2 regions of the Burkholderia sp. L-4 genome follow, and region 2 is predicted to be linked to the other one. Evidence: riboswitches for the same ligand, from Rfam matches in the RefSeq annotation. Region 2 holds a riboswitch; the other holds the start of a gene.

Region 1 (3,404 bases), 910 kb from region 2:
GGCCTCGACGCGCTGCTGCTGGTAGTTGATCGACACCAACGGATGGCCGACCTTCTGGATGATCAGCGAGCCGATCACCGCGTACAGCGCGGCCGCCCACACCATGTAGCCGGGAATCGAGATCGGCGTCGCGCCGAGCGTGAACGTCAGCGCGCCGGCGAGCGACCACAGGATCGTGATGAACGACACGAGCGTGACGACCGTCGACAGCAGGTCGAGCGACAGCGCGAGCGTCGTGGTCGCGAACGACTGGAGGTCGTCGGTGATCCGCTGGTCGGGGTTGTCCGCGAGGCGGTCGCGTTCGATCCGGTAGAACGCGCGATCGCCGAGCCACTGGCCGAGGAAGCGGTCGGTGAGCCACTGGCGCCAGCGGAAGCCGAGCAGCTGCCGCAGGTAGCGGCCGTACACCGCGAGGATGATGAACGCGAACGCGAGCGCGGAGAACTGCATCAGCAGATTCGGGAAGTCGTGGACGTCCTTCGACTGCAGCGCGTTGTAGAACTCGGCGTTCCACTTGTTCAGCCGGACGTTGATCCAGACCACGCAGAGGTTGATCGCGATGATCGTGACCAGCAGGCCCCACGCGATTTTCCATTCGGACGATACCCAGTAGGGCTTGATGAGGCTCCATGCGGATACCGGGCGCTCGTCCTGCGGCGCGTCGGAGGCGGAGCGGACGGGATCGATCGATTGGGTCATGTGCTTCCTGATGAGTAGCCGGCGCGCGGGCCGGGCGAAGCCGGGCGCGCGCCGCGATACGGCATGCCGGGGCGCGGCGCCGACGGACGGCGGGCGCAGCGATGGTCGCCCGCGCGTCTTAAACGGCGCTTAAGGGCCGGCGGTGACGCGGCAACCGGCCGCTCGCGCGGCCGGCCTGCGGGCATTGTGCCAGAGCGGCGCGGGCCGACGGCGAATTTGCCCCACGGGGACAGTTTGCGGCGCTTTCGGCTTTTATGGTCTAATGGCCGACGACGAAACAGGGGTGCTTCGTGGCGTGGCCGGCGGATGTTCCGGGCGGCGCGGCGAGGCTGAGAAAAACCCTTTGCACCCGATCCGGGTAATACCGGCGAGGGAAGTTTCTGATCCCGCCGGGCCGCGCTGGCCGCCATCCCATATGGTCAGCGCCCGAGTCCCGCCCGGCCGGCCTTTGCTGCCGGTTTCGTCCTTTTGGGTACGCGCATTGCGCGTTACGGAAGGAATGATGACCGCACAATCTTCAGTCTTTTGCTTGATTCCCGCCCCGATGCCGCATGCGTTCGCATGGGGCGGCGCGCGCGCGTCGACGCTCGTCGTGCGTATTCGCGCGGAGGGCGCCCGATGAACGTCCAGGATGCACGGCCCGATTTCGCGGTGCTCGGCGGCGGCCTCGTCGGCCGCCTGATCGCGTGGCGGCTCGCGGGCGACGGGCATCGCGTCGCGCTGTACGAGCGCGGCGGCCCGGACGGCGAGCAGTCGGCTGCCTGGATCGCGGCCGCGATGCTCGCGCCGCTCGCGGAAGCGGCGAGCGCGGAACGGCTGATCACCGAGCTCGGCGCCGCGTCGCTCGAACGCTGGCCGCAATGGCTCGCGGAACTGCCCGAACCCGTTTTTTTCCAGCATCACGGCACGCTCGTCGTCTGGCACCACGCGGACCGCGCGGAGGCGCCGCTGTTCGAGCGGCGGGTGCGCGCGAACGCGCCGGCCGACCTGCTCGACGGCGGTTTCGTGACGCTCGCCGGCGCGCAGGTCGATGCGGCCGAGCCCACGCTCGCGGGCCGTTTCGCCCGCGGCCTGCTGCTGCCGCGCGAAGGGCAGCTCGACAATCGCCAGGCGCTGCGCGCGCTGGCGGCGGGCCTCGCCGAACGCGGCGTCGATCTCCGCTGGCACGTCGCGATCGACGATGCCAACCTGCCCGCCGCGCATTTCACGATCGATTGCCGCGGGCTCGGCGCGAAATCCGCGCTGCCCGCGCTGCGCGGCATCCGCGGCGAAGTCGCGCGCGTGCATGCGCCCGGCATCGGGCTCACGCGGCCCGTGCGGCTGCTGCATCCGCGCTACCCGCTGTACATCGCGCCGAAGCAGGACGATCTCTATGTGATCGGCGCGACCGAGGTGGAGGGCGAGGACATGTCGCCCGTCAGCGTGCGCTCCGCGCTCGAACTGCTGAGCGCGGCGTTCTCCGTGCATCCGGCGTTCGGCGAGGCACGCATTCTCGAACTCAACGCGCAGTGCCGGCCGACGCTGCCCGATCACCGCCCGGCGGTGATCTGGGACGGCGCATCGACACTCGCCGTCAACGGCCTGTACCGGCACGGCTTCATGATCGCGCCGGAAGTCGCGCAGGCAGCCGTCGCCTTTGCGCAAGCCGCGTTCGGCGGCGCGCTGGGCGATGCCGACGCGTTCGCCGCGTGGCGCGACGCCGCGCGTTGGCCGACGCTCCTTCATCACCGCAGCGACGCGCGCCAGCCGGCCTGACGCGCGCCGCCGACCGAATCCGACCGAGCCTCATGGATATCCAGATCAACCAACAGACCCTGACGCTGCCCGACGGCGCGACGGTGGCCGACGCGCTCGCCGCGTACGGCGCGCGGCCGCCGTACGCGGTCGCGCTGAACGGCAATTTCGTCGCGCGCACGCAGCATGCGGCGCGCGCGCTCGCGGCGGGCGACAAGCTCGACGTCGTGCACCCCGTCGCGGGCGGCTGAGCGCCGCCGGTTCGTCCCCGCTCTTCCAGGAAAACGACATGACGTCCCTCACCTCCGCCGACGCGCTGACGCTGTACGGTGAAACCTTCGCAAGCCGCGTGCTGCTCGGCACGTCGCGTTATCCGTCGCTGCAGTCGCTGTCCGATTCGATCGACGCGTCGCGTCCCGGGATGGTGACGGTCGCGCTGCGCCGCCAGATGACGGGCGGCACCGCAGAAGCCGGCTTCTTCGACCTGCTCAAGCGCCACGCGGTGCCGCTGCTGCCGAACACGGCCGGCTGCCAGACCGTCGCCGAGGCCGTGACGACCGCGCACATGGCGCGCGAGGTGTTCGGCACCGACTGGATCAAGCTCGAGCTGATCGGCGACGACTACACGCTGCAGCCCGATCCGGTCGGGTTGATCGAGGCCGCCGCGCAACTGGTCAAGGACGGCTTCAAGGTGCTGCCGTACTGCACCGAGGATCTCGTGATCGGCCGGCGCCTGCTCGACGTCGGCTGCGAGGCGCTGATGCCGTGGGGCGCGCCGATCGGCACGGGCAAGGGCATCGTGAACCCGTACGGCCTGCGCGTGCTGCGCGAGCGGCTGCCGGACGTGCCGCTGATCGTCGATGCGGGGCTCGGCGTGCCGTCGCACGCGTGCCAGGTGATGGAGTGGGGCTTCGACGGCGTGCTGCTGAACACGGCCGTGTCGCAGGCCACGCACCCCGAAATCATGGCGC
Region 2 (3,404 bases):
TTCTTCAGCGCCTCGGTTTCCGACACGCCCTGCTGTGCCGCGAACTCGCGCACGTCCTGCGTGATCTTCATCGAGCAGAAGTGCGGGCCGCACATCGAGCAGAAGTGCGCGACCTTCGCCGAATCCTTCGGCAGCGTTTCGTCGTGGAATTCGCGCGCCTTGTCCGGATCGAGACCGATGTTGAACTGATCTTCCCAGCGGAACTCGAAGCGTGCCTTCGACAGCGCGTTGTCGCGCACCTGCGCGCCCGGGTGACCCTTGGCGAGGTCGGCGGCGTGCGCGGCGAGCTTGTACGTGATGATGCCTTCCTTCACGTCGTCCTTGTTCGGCAGGCCGAGGTGTTCCTTCGGCGTCACGTAGCAGAGCATCGCGGTGCCGAACCAGCCGATCATCGCCGCGCCGATGCCCGACGTGATGTGGTCGTAGCCCGGTGCGATGTCGGTCGTCAGCGGCCCGAGCGTGTAGAACGGCGCTTCCTTGCACCAGTCGAGCTGGAGATCCATGTTCTCCTTGATCAGCTGCATCGGCACGTGGCCGGGGCCTTCGATCATCACCTGCACGTCGTGCTTCCACGCGATCTGCGTGAGCTCGCCGAGCGTCTTCAGCTCGCCGAGCTGCGCTTCGTCGTTCGCGTCGTAGATCGAGCCGGGACGCAGGCCGTCGCCGAGCGAGAAGCTCACGTCGTACGCCTTCATGATCTCGCAGATCTCTTCGAAGTGTTCGTACAGGAAGCTTTCCTTGTGATGCGCGAGGCACCACTTCGCCATGATCGAGCCGCCGCGCGACACGATGCCCGTCATCCGGTTCGCGGTGAGCGGCACGTACTGCAGGCGCACGCCGGCGTGGATCGTGAAGTAGTCGACGCCTTGCTCGGCCTGCTCGATCAGCGTGTCGCGGAAGATTTCCCACGTGAGGTCCTCGGCCTTGCCGTTGACCTTCTCGAGCGCCTGGTAGATCGGCACCGTGCCGATCGGCACCGGGCTGTTGCGGATGATCCACTCGCGCGTTTCATGGATGTGCTTGCCGGTCGACAGGTCCATCACCGTGTCGCCGCCCCAGCGGATCGCCCACGTCATCTTGTCGACTTCCTCGCCGATCGACGACGTGACGGCCGAGTTGCCGATGTTCGCGTTGATCTTCACGAGGAAGTTGCGGCCGATGATCATCGGCTCGGATTCCGGGTGGTTGATGTTCGCGGGGATGATCGCGCGGCCGCGTGCGACTTCGTCGCGCACGAATTCCGGCGTGATCTCGGCCAGCGCATTCGCGCCGAAGGCCGCGGCGCCGAATGCCTGGCCCGGGTGCTGGCGGCCCATCATCGCGGCGAGCTTCGCGCCGTTCGGGCCGCTCGACTTCAGGCTCTCGATGTATTCGGCGCGGCGCTGGTTCTCGCGGATCGCGATGTACTCCATTTCCGGCGTGATGATGCCCTGGCGCGCGTAGTGCATCTGCGTGACGTTCTTGCCGGCCTGGGCGCGACGCGGGTTGCGGTGCAGGCCGGGGAAACGCAGGTCGGCCGTGGCCGGATCGGCCGCGCGCTCGAGGCCGTACTGGCTCGACAGGCCGGAGAGCACGTCGGTGTCGCCGCGTGCCTCGATCCAGCGTTGGCGCAGCGCGGGCAGGCCCGCACGGATGTCGATCTTCGCGTCCGGATCGGTGTAGGGGCCCGACGTGTCGTACACGTAGATCGGCGGATTCTTTTCGCCGCCGAAGCCGGTCGGCGTGTCGGCCTGCGTGATTTCGCGCATCGGCACGCGGATGTCGGGCTGCGAGCCGGTGACGTAGACCTTGCGCGAATTCGGCAGCGGCGCGACGGCAGCCGCGTCGACGTGGGCGTCGGCGGACAGAAACTTCGGATTGGCGTTCATTCGATCTCCTGTGTCGGCCCGAGTCGGCGCTTCGGCGCTTACTCGGGCCCCATGCAAAGCAATTGTGGGGCGCGAGCTAAGCAGGAGACGAGATTCGTGAGGCGGCGGGTTTCGTCAGAGGGATGGCGGCGAAATCCGTACGCTTCCCTGCGCTGGCATTATCCAGATCAGGTTCAAAGGGTATTTCTCACCCGCAATGCCGGTTGTTTGACCGGGCGCATTGCAGGACCCCCGCGTTAGCAAGGGCACACGATACACCGGCTTGGCGGCGGTTTCAACCGGGAGCGGAGCGGATGCCGCCGGGCGATCGCTTGATCGCCGCGGCCGGACCGGGCGGGGTGCGCCGCAGCAATCGCGGCCGCCGGACGGCTTCCCGGTGGGGCCGCCCAGGGCCGAGCGGTGCAGCATTCGCGTCTTCATTTTCGGCGTCTAGAATTTTTTTTGACATCGCTGTCATTTCCGGCGGTGTGCTCCGTCTATTCGGCTCCTAAACCCATGTAGTGGAGAGATGTCATGAAAAACGTATTCCTGGTTGCCTGTGTCGCCGCGCTTGCCACGATCGCAACGGGCGCATATGCGCAGAACGATGCGATGTCGAAGGACGGCATGTCGATGTCGAAGGACGCGATGGGCCACGACGCGATGGCCAAGGACGGCGCGATGAAGAAGGACGGCATGAAGAAGGACGGCATGAAGCACGACGCGATGAAGAAGGACGCGATGAAGAAGGACGCGATGGGCCACGACGCGATGTCCAAGGGCGACGCGATGAAGAAGGACGCCATGAGCCCGTCGAACTGACGAATGCACGGGGCGCGACCGGCAGCACGCATCGCGTCCCGCCCCGACGCCTCAATCCGGGAGTCTTCATCATGCAAACGGTTCCTGTCACGGATCGCACGAGCACGCCGCCGCCCGCGCCCACGATTCATCCGCCGTGGGTGCGCGTGAGCCACTGGCTCAACGCGCTCGCGGCGATCCTGATGGCGCTGTCGGGCTGGCGCATCTACGACGCGTCGCCGATCTATCCGTCATTCACGTTCGCGCACGGCATCACGCTCGGCGGCTGGCTCGGCGGCGCGCTGCAATGGCATTTCGCGGCGATGTGGCTGCTGGTCGCCAACGGGCTGTTCTACCTCGCGATGTCGATCGCGACGGGGCGCTTCGCGCGCAAGCTGCTGCCCGTCACGCCGGCATCCGTATGGCGCGACATCCGCGCCGCGCTCGGCGGGCGGCTCGCGCACGACGACCTGAGCGTCTACAACGCGGTGCAGCGTGCCGCGTACCTGACCGCGATCGTCGATCTCGTCGTGCTGGTGCTGTCGGGGCTCACGATCTGGAAGTCCGTCCAGTTTCCGCTGCTGCGCGAACTGTTCGGCGGCTACGACAACGCACGCGTCGTGCATTTCTGGGCGATGTCGCTGCTGGTCGCCTTCTTTGTCGTCCATGTCGCGATGGCGCTGCTGGTGCCGCGCTCGCTGCTCGCGATGCTGCGCGGCCGCTGACCTGCCCACCGCGGGCGAAGGAAATCATCAT

Evidence for each region. Region 2 has a riboswitch for thiamine pyrophosphate ahead of thiC (phosphomethylpyrimidine synthase ThiC). Riboswitches for the same ligand answer to the same signal wherever they lie in the genome.
Region 1: another riboswitch for thiamine pyrophosphate. It lies ahead of AC1VVG_RS01925 (FAD-dependent oxidoreductase); the one in region 2 lies ahead of thiC (phosphomethylpyrimidine synthase ThiC).

Annotation. Positions count from the first base shown of each region.
Region 1 is NZ_JBXEOX010000001.1:405,336-408,739, forward strand. It holds gene AC1VVG_RS01920 (ABC transporter ATP-binding protein/permease) at 1-699, opposite strand, end outside; TPP riboswitch at 969-1,092, shown strand; gene AC1VVG_RS01925 (FAD-dependent oxidoreductase) at 1,318-2,454, shown strand; gene thiS (sulfur carrier protein ThiS) at 2,487-2,684, shown strand; gene AC1VVG_RS01935 (thiazole synthase) at 2,723-3,404, shown strand, end outside.
Region 2 is NZ_JBXEOX010000001.1:1,317,090-1,320,493, forward strand. It holds gene thiC (phosphomethylpyrimidine synthase ThiC) at 1-1,868, opposite strand, end outside; TPP riboswitch at 1,995-2,111, opposite strand; gene AC1VVG_RS06205 (pentapeptide MXKDX repeat protein) at 2,382-2,669, shown strand; gene AC1VVG_RS06210 (cytochrome b/b6 domain-containing protein) at 2,741-3,373, shown strand; gene AC1VVG_RS06215 (molybdopterin-dependent oxidoreductase) at 3,403-3,404, shown strand, end outside.